2 regions of the Vallitalea maricola genome follow, and region 1 is predicted to be linked to the other one. Evidence: riboswitches for the same ligand, from Rfam matches in the RefSeq annotation. Region 1 holds a riboswitch; the other holds the start of a gene.

The links. A riboswitch is a leader RNA that binds a small molecule or an ion and turns the genes downstream of it on or off. The one in region 1 is predicted to bind thiamine pyrophosphate.
Region 2: linked by a shared signal. The riboswitch ahead of thiW (energy coupling factor transporter S component ThiW) and the one ahead of thiT (energy-coupled thiamine transporter ThiT) in region 1 are both predicted to bind thiamine pyrophosphate.

The regions. Positions count from the first base shown of each region.
Region 1 is NZ_BTPU01000031.1:133,024-140,188, reverse strand. Features, by position in the region: gene AACQ14_RS10930 (protein arginine kinase) at 1-1,034, opposite strand, end outside; gene AACQ14_RS10925 (UvrB/UvrC motif-containing protein) at 1,028-1,540, opposite strand; gene AACQ14_RS10920 (TlpA disulfide reductase family protein) at 1,687-2,448, opposite strand; gene AACQ14_RS10915 (cytochrome c biogenesis CcdA family protein) at 2,528-3,220, opposite strand; gene AACQ14_RS10910 (hypothetical protein) at 3,377-3,664, opposite strand; gene thiT (energy-coupled thiamine transporter ThiT) at 3,805-4,476, opposite strand; TPP riboswitch at 4,527-4,633, opposite strand; gene AACQ14_RS10900 (small, acid-soluble spore protein, alpha/beta type) at 4,683-4,889, opposite strand; gene AACQ14_RS10895 (GyrI-like domain-containing protein) at 4,976-5,434, opposite strand; gene AACQ14_RS10890 (zinc dependent phospholipase C family protein) at 5,729-7,006, shown strand; gene AACQ14_RS10885 (nuclease-related domain-containing protein) at 7,092-7,165, opposite strand, start outside.
Region 2 is NZ_BTPU01000134.1:555-7,200, reverse strand. Features, by position in the region: gene AACQ14_RS23570 (helix-turn-helix domain-containing protein) at 1-499, opposite strand, end outside; gene AACQ14_RS23565 (alpha-L-fucosidase) at 608-2,089, shown strand; TPP riboswitch at 2,150-2,257, shown strand; gene thiW (energy coupling factor transporter S component ThiW) at 2,391-2,894, shown strand; gene thiD (bifunctional hydroxymethylpyrimidine kinase/phosphomethylpyrimidine kinase) at 2,891-3,670, shown strand; gene thiM (hydroxyethylthiazole kinase) at 3,675-4,499, shown strand; partial or broken gene thiE (thiamine phosphate synthase) at 4,489-5,073, shown strand; gene thiC (phosphomethylpyrimidine synthase ThiC) at 5,116-6,423, shown strand; gene AACQ14_RS23535 (hypothetical protein) at 6,504-6,646, shown strand, end outside.

The sequences.
Region 1 (7,165 bases):
ATTATCTTTGGCAAATTATTTCTTATATAAGTTGCTCTTTCAATGTCTCTCTCATCTATTTTTAATTCTTTATTTATCTTTTTTTGAAGATTGGCTGGTTGGATACAAGTCATGAGTCCATAAATATTTATAGGATTTTTAATATCAGACTTCAATATTCCCAGTTCATATCCAAGTTTTATATCCGATAATAAGGTCATAGCTTCCTTGGATGTAATTATTCTTGCATGTGCTAGAATACCATATGAACGATATACAGCATCTTCAAATTGCAATCTTTTTTCACTTAATAATTTATTTCTAAGGGCTCGTTCTTGTTCTACAATCTGTTTTGTCAAACTAGTTAGGTTATCAATGATTTCTTGTTCAGAGTGACCTAATGTAATCTGGTTAGATATCTGAAATACACTTCCTCTTGCTTTGGAACCCTCACCATATATGCCTCTTACAGTTATACCAAATTTCCCTATGGCATCTAAAATGAACTGCAGCTTACCAGTGGTTTCAAGGGCTGGTACATGTATCATATATGATGCTCTTAGTCCCGTTCCAACATTAGTAGGACAAGATGTCAGATAGCCTATATTTTCATCGTATGCATAATTTATCTTTTCTTCTAATAAGTCATCGATTCTATATGCATTCTGTAATGCTTCGTCTAAGTTAAGACCATTGGTTATAGATTGAATACGAAGATGGTCTTCTTCATTGATCATGATGCTTATACTTTCATCTTCTGATAATATAAGCCCAGTAGGTACCAATGTCTGTACAAAATTAGGACTTACCACATGACGTTCAACCATAGCTACCTTTTCTAGAGAAGATAAGTTGTTCATATCTACAGAATGGAAATAGCTATTATCTTCATGAGCATTTAATACGGCTTCTTTTACATCATCAATAATTCTTCCTGCGTCTTCTTTTGATAATCTACTAGGAAAATTATACTCTTCAATATTCCTGGCTAACCTTACTCTGCTGGATATTACTACATCATCACTTCCAGAGCTTTTTTCAAACCATTTCAACATATGCCACCCTCCTTCTTCAATGCTCTTATGGCATCTCGAAACTTAGCGGCATCTTCATATTCTTCTTTTACAACAGCTTCCCTCAACTTATTTTCCAAAGATTGTATTTGTTTCCTTAATTTTATTTTTCCACCTGTTCTTTTGGGTATTTTACCTACATGTATATTACTTCCATGAACTCTTTTTATAACAGGGCTAAGCAAACTGGAAAAGGATTTATAGCAATGACTACATCCAAATTTGCCTTTTTTCTTGAATTCGTTATATGTCATACCACATTTTTCACATCTGATGACATCTTCTTTGTTATAGCTTTTGACATTAATGTTTTTATTGATATCCAAAAGACTACTAAGAAAGCTCTCAAAAGATATATCATTCTGAGGATATAGTTCTTTTACCTCCATTGCACATTTACTGCACAAATGTATTTCTTGTTTTTTTCCGTTGATTATTTTATTCAAGTATACAGTTGCAGGCTCTTTATGACATCTTTCACATAACATTTTAATTCCCTCTTTATCAAAATAAAATTCGATTATAAGCATATCCACTGATAAAATACATAATTTACCAGTACCAAATACATATAATATTATATCATAATGATTGAAAAATAGGACATATTTTTTATATCAATTTCTATTTATATTTATCTATACATACTTATCAATTTTTCCATATCTTGCTCATCCACAGCGTTTACGTACCCAATTACATCTCCTTCTTTACTAATGACATAGGTAGTTGGATATCCATTGATAAAATAATTATCGGTAGCAGTCCCGTCTTCATCAAATACTACAGGAAATGTTATACCTAAATCATCAGCCCACTCAATTACTTCATCAATTGGCTTTTCACTTGCATCATGTTGCACATCAACTGCTATTATAGCTACATCATCATCTTTGTATTTTTCATGTATCTTTTGAAAATCAGGCATTTCATCTTTACAGTAGCCACACCAAGTAGTAAAGAAGTTGACAAACACTAATTTGCCTTTATAGTCTGATAGTGTATAGTTGTTACCTTTTCCATCACTTAATGTAAAGTCAGGTGCTGCAATTGTTTCCTTATCTTCATTATCATCTCCAGTTTCTTTATCACCCTCTGGTACCTGCTCCTCAACCATGTCTTTATCATCTTCCTGAGTATCTTGTTCATCCTTTGAATCAGCATCTTCATCTATGTTATTATCTTCACCTGTTTCTTTATCTCCAACTGGCATTTCTCCATCTTTATCATTATCGTCTACTACATTATTATCTGAGCCATGTTCTTTATCCAGTTCTGATTCTATATTATTAGTATTATTGTCATCAATATTATCTTTTTCTGCCTTACAACCAGTTATTAGCATAAGTATTGTCACTAAGATAAGTATAGTATTAATCTTTTTATTGAATTTCATTTTAATCACCTCATTTTATTATAATTTTCTACTTTTTATTTCATTATAATTCTTTACTTTATTACATCAGTTATACATTTTATTTTACAACTAATAGTGATAAGGTATTAGTGTATAACATTATTCCCATTATAATCATTAGTACTCCAGCAACCAATTTTATCTTATCAAAATACTTATATATCTTTTTGTAGTTATTGATGAATTTACCTAATAGTAGAGCTGATATCAAAAATGGAATGGCAAATCCAATGGAATATACTAGCATCATTCCTCCTGCCTTTAGATAATTTTTTTCAAAACTGGCTAAAAAGAGGATCGTTCCTATTATGGGTCCATTACATGGTGTCCAGCCAAAACTGAATGTGATTCCAAGTAATAGTGACTTAATAAAATTAGGACTATAATTCTTATACTGATATTTCTTCTCTTTGTTGAACAGCTTTATTTTGAATACTCCTATGAAATAAAGTCCAAATATGATGATTAATAATCCTCCTGCTTTTCTGATATACTCTTGATATGTTATAAGAGTATTATTAATAACTTTGGCTCCAAATCCAAGAGTTATATTAAGTATGGAAAGACCTAATACGAATGCTATAGAATTTATTATCATTATTCTTCTGATATTCTTATTTTTCTCTAGGTCTGTAATTGTTGTTCCAGCAAGGTAACTAAAATACAATGGTAATAATGGTAATACACAAGGAGTAAAAAAAGATAGAAATCCATTAAATATCGCTACCCAAAAAGTTAATTCATTTCCCATATGCCTTCCTCCAAATTTCAAAACTGCTTATTATACTTCTTTTGATATATATTATCATTAATATCATTATATTACTATATTTAAATTAATAAATTCATACATTGTTAACATATCAGTAAATAAATTATAGGGGCTGTTTCATAACAACCCCTCTTATTAAGGCAATGTTGGCCCATCTTCTGTGTCCTGTTGGATATTAGAAGTCATTCTCTTGAACATTTCATTGTCTAGCGCTCCCGATTTAGCCATCATACCAATCTCATGAGAGGTTAAGTTCCCCATATAAGGATGATCTTTGCTGACATTTTGATGTTCTGGTTTCTTTTCAATAATTCCTTCAGGTACCCCATCAAGGTCATTAAAATTAGTACTGCCAAAATTTTCGCTTACACTACCTAATTCATTAATTTTGTTTTCATTATCCTTAGAATTTATCTGTTTCATAATTAATTCCTTTCTTTTAATGTTGTAATATACCTCTATTTCATATTTTATTTAAAACTTTCCTATAAGATAAAAAATAGAGATAGTTTCCTATCTCTACTTAGTGTATGTTATTATGATATTATTATCCTAAACTTGTACTATGAAATTGCAGATCTTTTTAATTGTTTTATTGCGTCGTCGACTGGTGGTAAGAATAGTAGTATTACTGTTAAAAATACTTCAACAGCTATATAAGAAATGTTGTATGCCATTGAATATAATGTTGGATCCATATTAACTTCTGCTGCATAACTTGCAAAGAATATTACTCCTGTCAAGAAGTGACAAATAAACCTGCCGAATGCTCCTATAAACAAACCTTTCATCAAACCGTTTTGTGATTTTCTAAATAATCCTGATAAGCCAAGCGCTCCAAAAGCTATTGGATAATCCAATAATAATTGAGCAGGATGAACTACCCATGGGTCAATTATTAACTGTAATAATCCATATGTAATACCACAGATTACACCTTGAGTTGTACCAAACCAATATCCAATCAGTACTATGAACAACATACTGAATGGTGTTATTGAACCACCTTGTGGAAGTCTAAATATTTTTATCTGTGACAATACGATTGCAATAGCTATTGCAATAGCTGAATAGACTAATTCTTTTGTTTTCATGGTTTTTGATTTACTACCCACTGCTACAACGATAGTCAATAATAGTAATGCAACTACTACAATTATAATTTGTCCTAAAGTTGAAGTAATAATATTTTGCAGTTCTCCACTTGAGATTGCATTTTGAAATTCTTGAAACATAATAAAATCCTCCTCATAGTTAGGAAGATCATTGACTGAAAGCAAATTATTAAAGAAATTTGCTGCTTCCCTTCGACGGCATTATCCGTATCAGGTTATAAGGGTCAGTAATTAAAATTTGTACTTTCTCAGCCAACTGGCTCCCCTAGCTAATATTTATATCACACATAATGTACTCTAGTTTTGCAATTTTGTCAAGGTGATATTTATTTTAACTTTCCTTGTTCAGGTGAATTATCTACCATCTCTTTTTCAACACTAGCAATCATCCTTTTTACCATTTCTCCACCAAGTTTACCTGCTCCAGCCATTGAACCTACCTGAGCAGAAGTTAGTCCTCCCATATATGAATCATCACTATATATATGTTTCCTATCTTTTTCCTTCTTAGTTGTATTATTGATATCTTTCACTACAATCACATCCTTTTTATTATCTACGAATTATTAGTAATGATTATAGTTTTAATTATTGATAAAGTATTTATTCATAATAATTATTAATTCAATGATATAAATATATCTATAGTCTGATTACTCATATCTTCTGAATCATTATGATATAATTCAAAATCAGAATCATATTTTCTATCTAAATCCATGCCCCATATTTCACACCATGCTTCACCTACAGCTTGAACCATATCTCCTGTAACAGTAAATTTAGCGTACTTTCCTTCACTAATTGTTTTAACTTCTAGATTACCAATATCTTCAGTTGTTTTCACTTCACAACAACACATGAATGTATAAGGTGCTGTACAATCTCCTTCATATTCTGTATATAAACCTATACCTTTACCATCAACTTTATTCTTAATAGACTCATAAATTCCTTCACCAATAAATTGTTGCCACATGGCTCCAATATCTTTCATAGACTTTCCATTCTCATTTGTGGTTTTTATTGACTTTCCAACAACAATTTTCTTTTCTAAATTAACTAATTCATATTTCATTTCCTTCACCTCATATTAATATTTTTTATTAGAACATCTCGAGTATAACAAAGATAATATGACATCAGTATGTCTTATATTGATTTAAATATATAAATTCTACAAAATAATATTTTTTTGAATCGTGAATATTTCTTAGAATTATATGTTTTAATATCTATACTGATAGAATTTTGTAAATTTCTATAAGTTTGTGTAGAATATTTCTATATATTACTATCCTTATTTCAACATTTTTTTCACAACAATTATTGTATACTATATTCTGCATTTAATTATTAAAGGAGGATTATTATGAAAATAATTAAATTTTTCACTAATTGTTTAGCATTAGTATTATTGCTTATGCTTTTCCCCAAAAATGTGTTGGCTTATCAACCAGCTTCACATTACATCCTAATGAAAGAGACTACAAAAAACTTACCTGAAAACAGTTTAATCAGAAGTGCTTTGGAAGAATATCCACTAATAGCAACTTGGGGTGCAAATGGTCCAGACCTTCCATTAATTCAACCAAGACAAGCTCTTGGATATTCACCTTGGTCAGACCGTTTTCATTATTTTAAAGTTGGAAGTTTTGCTAAGGAACAACTAAAAGATGCTATAGAGTCTAATGATAAGAAAAGATTATCATACGTAGCAGGATGGATTACTCACGTAACTGGAGATTATGCATGCCATGGAATATTTGTGGATCCTGAAGCTGGAATCTATTTAAATAATCCAGCTGGACGTGAATTACATATTAATCTAGAATCAGCGGCTGAATCATACTTGTGGGTTAATAAAGGTGGCTTTGATATATCTGATTATTCTGATGGCATATCTGATTGTTTCAGTGATGTATCAGACATTCCTTTTGCTTCTTTTAATGCAACTGCACAAAACATTTATGGTTCATCACCTACAATCACTGAAGAAAAGACTTGGTGTTATACACTTCTTACAGGTCTTAAAACAGGTGTAGGATACACTTATAAAGAATATGATGAAGCTATGGATTTTCTTTCAGAAAACAATAGAAAGGAAAGATTGGATAATTCTTTCTCAAGTGCCCTTAACCATGCTGTTGAATTATTAACTAAAGCAGAACAAGGCGACTTTAGCGGATTTAGTGATCGTTGGAATCTTGATATAGGTATTGACAATAACCCTATCAGCTCTTTAACTGTTACAGTACATACAGGCACAGAAAAAAGAGGTTTCCTTCATAATGAATGGGCAGGTACTGATGATGATGTATACTTTGGTATACAAACCAAAGATGGAGAAACAAAAGAATGGTTATTAGCTAAAGAAGGTTATAATGATTTTGAAGCTGATGATAATGATGAATATTATCTTTATAATGGTACTGATATCCATCCTAAGGATGTAACTAATATTTATCTTAGAAAAGTAGAGAGATATGGTAGTATAGGTGGTGACTGGTATGTTGAGAATTTAGATATCAACATCAATGGTCATACAGCTTATAATAATAATATGAATACTTGGATTGATGAAGATAATTCCACTTGGAAAACAAGCATTGATTGGAGTAATATGGAGTTCGATACTGAACCTAAATAGGCATAACTATTCATATTCTAAAATATGCTTTTATAATATTAGGGGCTGTCAGTTAAACCCAGCCCCTAAATTAAACTACTCTATATTACATAACTTGACTCTTAAGCAGTTTAGTTATTTTTATTTGCTCATTTGGAGCTATTTTGACTCCATTATTCT
Region 2 (6,646 bases), on a different contig from region 1:
TTTTGAGGGTAATATCATATTTACAAATCTCTGAAAAATATGTAGATAATAGCTGCATTAAAGTTGCTTGAGCATTCAATGGTGAGAAAGGATTATCACTATTATAAGAAGCAGTCAAGTTCTCAAAAAGTGAAATAATCTTTTGGGGATTTTTTATTGTCTTTATGTATGGTATATCTAGAAAATCTGATATGGGAATTGAACCAATATATGCATTGAAATGGCACCAGTGTTTAGTATAAGTTTTTGGACCTATTGTAGAATAACCATGTGTACAACCTTCTGGTATAAACATTAAATCTCCTGATTTTGGGTAATATGCAATATCATCAATGTAAACAACACCATAACCTTTTTCAATAAAATATATTTTACAATAACCTAAGTTGGTTTGTGTATCCTTCCAAGTTAGAGGAACTTGATTATAAGCTGATATTATTAGATTAACCCTAAGATAAGACATGTATTTTGAAATCATTTTATCCTGTGATTTTGCCATCTTCTTCTCCTTAATATAAATATTATAAAAATAGGTTAATATTTTATATTTATATTATATCACAGATTAATTAATATATAAATATATCAGTGAAGGGAGAAGATTTTTATGAAAAGGGTAAAAGATTATCTTGAAACTATTGAACAGGTCATTAGTAAAGGACCGTATACAGATACATGGGAATCATTAAGGGAATATAAAGAACCTAAGTGGTATAAGGATGCAAAATTTGGTATCTTCATTCATTGGGGAATTTATTCAGTTCCAGCTTATGGTAATGAATGGTATCCAAGAAATATGTATATAAAAGGGTCAAAAGAATATGAGCATCATATAAAGACTTATGGTGAGCATAAAGACTTTGGATATAAGGATTTTATACCAATGTTCAAAGGTGAAAAATTTGATGCTGATGAATGGATGAAACTTTTTGCTGATGCTGGAGCTAAATATGTTATGCCTGTTGCAGAACATCACGATGGATTCCAAATGTATGATAGTGAACTATCAAGGTTCAATGCAGCAAAGATGGGACCACAACAAGACATAATAGGAGCGTTAAAGAAAGCTGCAGAAGAAAGAGATATAGTTTTTACTGCATCAAGTCATAGAGCAGAGAATTATTGGTTCATGTCAGGACTTAGAGAGTTTGATTCAGGACTTCAAGATATTCAGTTTCAAGAGCCTTATGGATATGCTGTAAAGTTATTTGAGAATGATGATTTGCATGAGACTACTCATAATATTCATAGTCAAGGACCATCAACTGAGCATTTGGATAATTGGCTTGTTAGAACTTGTGAGCTTGTAGATAAATATGAGCCTAAGATTGTATGGTTTGATTGGTGGATACAAAATGTAGCTTTTAAACCTTATCTAAAAAAATTCGCGGCTTATTACTATAATAGGGGTGTAGAATGGGGTGAAGACGTAGCCATTAACTATAAATTTGATGCTTTTGCAAAAGGTACTGCAATATTTGATGTAGAAAGAGGACAGTTAGCTTCTATAAGACCTAGACTCTGGCAGACAGATACAGCAATAGCAAAAAATTCATGGGGTTATACAGAAAACAATGATTTCAAGACTCCTGAATCAGTAGTATGTGACCTTGTTGATATTGTAAGTAAAAATGGTTGTCTATTGCTTAATATTGGTCCAAAATCTGATGGTACAATAACACAAGAAGAGGAAAATGTATTACGAAGTATTGGTAAATGGTTAAGGATCAATGGTGAATCAATATATGATACTGAATATTGGAGTACTTTTGGTGAGGGACCAACAGAAGTCATTGAAGGGGCATTCAATGATGAAAAACGTTCACCTTTTACTTGTGAAGACATAAGATTTACATATAATGCTCCATATATCTATGCTAATGTATTAAAATGGCCTGATAATGATAAAGTCATAATTAAATCATTACAAAAAGGTAGTAAATATTTTGCAGGTGATATAATGGATGTTAAGATTTTGGGGTATGATGATCACTTGAGCTATAAACAGAATGAAGAAGGGTTAATAATAACAACTGATAAGTCGATAAATACAACTTATCCTGTTTGTATTAAGATAAAGATTAATTAAATTTAAAATCTATTGATTATATTAAGTAATTATGTTACCATATACTCGAATAAAAAATTAAACATTGGCTAGGGGGGCTAGTATAGCTAGCTGAGATAAAGAACGATATTCTTTGACCCTTGACCTGATCTGGTTCGTACCAGCGGAGGGAAGCTTATCGTAATATTTATTGATATGGTATTAAGGCAATCCTCGGATTGCCTTTTTGTTATTTATAGGTTTGCTTCGCCAATAAACCTCATTAAAATGTTTAATTATCTTATTAACGAGTTAATTAATTTTTATGAAAGGAAATGATTACATGAAACTAGAAACTAGAAAATTAGCTTTATCTGGTGTACTTATTGCGCTAGGTGTTGTACTAAGCCCGTATCATATTCCTATTGGTGCTGCAAAATGTTTTCCGTGGCAACATCTAATCAACGTAATATCTGCAATACTATTAGGACCTGTATACGCAGTACTTAATGCAATAGTTATATCCACATTAAGAAATATTTTTGCTATGGGAACATTGTTAGCATTTCCCGGCAGTATTTTTGGTGCTTTATTTGCTGGTCTAATGTTCAAGAGATTTGCTAATACATATCTTGCTGCTCTAGGTGAAGTAATAGGAACAGGGATTATCGGAGCAATAATAGCATGTCCAGTAGGTATTTTATTTATGGGCAGAGAAGCTGCAATATTTGGTTTAGTAATACCATTTATTATTAGCTCTTTTGCAGGAGCAGTAATAGCTGTATTACTATTTGAACTTACAGCATTAAAAAAATTAGTCATGAAAAAGAAGGTATCTATACAATGAAAACAGCGTTAACAATTGCAGGTTCAGATTGCAGTGGTGGTGCAGGGATACAAGGAGACCTTAAGACATTTGCTGCTCACGGAGTTTATGGTATGAGTGTTATTACAGCTGTAACTGCTCAAAATACAACAAAAGTATCACATATTCAGGGACTTGAACCTATAACAATTTCCAAACAAATAGAAGCTATATTTGATGATATAAAAGTGGACAGTATCAAAATAGGAATGTTGTTCAACAAGCGAATAATAACAGCTATTGTAAATATTTTTAAAAATTATCAATTACCTAAGATAGTTTTAGACCCTGTAATGATATCAACAACAGGAAGGATTTTACTTAAGGGTGATGCAATAGAAAGTATTGTTGAAGATATGTTTCCATTATGTAATCTCATAACTCCAAATATTCTTGAAGCAGAACGATTAACTGATACACCCATAAGTAATACAGATGATATGGAAACAGCTTGTAGAAAATTATATGAGCTTGGTCCAAAAAATATTCTGGTCAAAGGTGGACATCTTAGAGATGCAGCATGTGATGTTTTATTTGATGGAAAAGATTTTACATATTATAACCATAAAAGAATAGACAACCCTAATACCCATGGAACTGGGTGTGCATTATCTTCTGCCATAGCAGCCAATATTAGTAAGGGGCAAAATACTGTTGATGCAGTTGGAATGGCAAAAGATTATATTACAAAAGCAATAGCAGGAGGATTTTCCATTGGTTCAGGAGATGGACCGGTTAATCATTTCATAGAGAGGTAATATTATGAATAATTATATTGACACTTTTGACTTTGGTAAAATATATAAAAATTCAATGAAACCGTTAGTACATTATATCACTAACTATGTAACGTCTAATGACGTAGCAAATATGACTCTTGCTTTTGGAGGTAGTCCAATCATGGCAGAAGCCATAGAAGAAATAGAGGAAATAACTTCAATGAGCAATTGTTTAGTAATTAATATCGGTACTGTTTCGTCTATTAAGATACAGTCAATAAAAAAATCTATACAGGTTGCAAACGATAATAATATACCTGTAATATTAGACCCTGTAGGTGTAGCTGCTACCAGTTATAGAAAAGAGATAGTTTTTGATATACTTGATAATTACAAAATAGATGTCATTAAAGGTAACGCATCTGAGATTAAAGCACTGCTTGGATTAAAGACTAATTCAAAGGGTGTGGATTCAGAAGAAATAGATATAGAGGATATCGGCGTTATTGGACATAAAGTTGCTAAGACATATAATACTATAGCAGCAGTTACAGGAAAAATTGATACTATTTGTAGTGATAAATATGTCGCTAAGATCAACGGCGGCTCTAAAATGCTCACATCTATAACAGGAACAGGATGTATGATATCACCATTAATAGCTGTATCATTAGCCAAATCTCGTGATGCTTTTCTTAGTAGCGTCTATGGTATATCAGCTATGGACGAGGCAGCTGATATAGTAGAAAATAATTTAAGAGACCAAGAATCAGTGGGGACATTTAAAGTAAAATTATTTGATAGTATTTATAATATGAAGAACAAGAATTTGATAGATGGAAAGAAGGTAACTGTAAATGAAATTTGAAAATGAATTATATTTGATTTCAAAACAATATCCAGACTTTAATATCCTACTAGAGAAGACAGAACAAGCCCTTAGAGAGGGAATATCTATTTTTCAATATAGAAGTAAAGAAAAGAATAAAGATCTATTACATAATGAAGCTATAAAAATAAAAGGATTATGTCATAAATACAATGCCTCACTTATAATAAATGATAGAGTAGATATTGCAAAAGAAGTAGGAGCAGATGGTGTTCATCTTGGACAAGATGATACCAGTATAAAAGAAGCAAGGGATATTCTTGGTGAAGATGTTATTATCGGAGCAACAGCTAAAACTGTTGAAGATGCTATAAGATGTTATGAAGAAGGAGCAGACTACCTTGGAGTAGGAGCTTTATTTCCTTCACCAACTAAACTTGATGCAGTACAGATTAAGCTTAAAACATTAATTGATATTAAAAACGCTGTTCCTATACCCATTGTTGGTATTGGAGGTATTACAGCGAAGAATTTATCAAAAGAAATAAATGAGAATGTGGATTCAATTGCTGTAATTTCTGAGATTTATGATTCAAAAAATATAAAGGATGCTATAAAAAAACTAAAAGACGCTTTTTTGAAAGGAAGGAATACAATGAATTATACTACACAAATGGATGCTGCCAGAAAAGGCATTATCACAAAGGAAATGGAAATAGTAGCAAAAAAAGAAAATATGGATGTTAATGTTCTAGCTGATAAAATAGCAAAAGGTACAGTTGTTATTCCAGCTAATAAAAACCATAAAAGTATTGATCCAGAAGGTGTTGGAGAAGGATTAAGAACCAAAATCAATGTTAACTTAGGTATATCAAAAGATAGTTATGATATAGATAGAGAGCTTGAAAAAGTAAAAGCAGCTATTGACATGAAAGCAGAATCAATCATGGACCTTAGTAACTATGGTAAAACTGAGGAATTCAGAAAAAAACTTATTGATATGTCATCTGCAATGATAGGAACTGTACCTGTATATGATGCACTAGGTTTCTATGATAAGGAATTAAAAGATATTACAGAAAAAGAATTTTTGGATGTTGTTGAAAAACATGGTAAAGATGGTGTGGATTTTGTAACTATCCATGCTGGAATTAATAGAGAAACAGCCAATACATTCAGAAGAAACCCTAGACTTATGAATCTAGTTTCAAGAGGTGGTTCTCTTATGTTTGCATGGATGCAGTTAAATAAAAAAGAAAACCCATTCTATGAACACTATGATGAATTACTTGATATTTGTGCTAAATATGATATTACAATAAGTCTTGGTGATGCATGTAGACCAGGAGCAATAGCTGATTCAACAGATGCAAGTCAAATCAAAGAATTAATAGTGCTTGGTGAATTAACAAAAAGAGCATGGGCTAAGAATGTCCAAGTTATAATTGAAGGACCTGGACATATGGCTATAAATGAAATTGAAGCTAACATGTTACTTGAGAAAAAATTATGTCATGGTGCACCATTTTACGTATTAGGTCCTTTAGTAACTGATATTGCACCAGGATATGACCATATCACAGGAGCTATTGGTGGAGCTGTTGCAGCTGCGAGTGGAGCTGATTTCTTATGTTATGTAACTCCAGCAGAACATCTAAGACTACCTAGTATTGATGATATGAAGGAAGGAATCATAGCCACTAGAATTGCCGCTCATGCTGGTGATATCGGCAAAAAATTACCTAATTCAAGAGCATGGGATAATAGTATGAGCTATGCTAGACAACAACTAGACTGGAATAAAATGTTTGAATTGGCTATGGACCCAGTTAAAGCCAAGAAATATCGTGAAAGCTCAAAACCAGAAGATGAGAATTCTTGTTCAATGTGCGGTAAGATGTGTGCAGTACGTAATCTAAACAAAGTATTGAATGGTGAAGATATAAATATATTAAGAGATTAATTACACTTTACATTTATATATTATATATGTATAATGATTAGCGTAGCAATTATACAAATATTTTAAATGAGGGTGAAAAAATGAAAAAGTATTTTTTAGTAACAGTAGTAATATTATCCGTGCTTATGTTTCAAGGATGTAGTAAAAGTAATTCTTCTAAAGACAATGAAGCTACAAAAGCAGTCTCATCTTTTATGGATAATCTAGTTGAAGGAAACTTCAA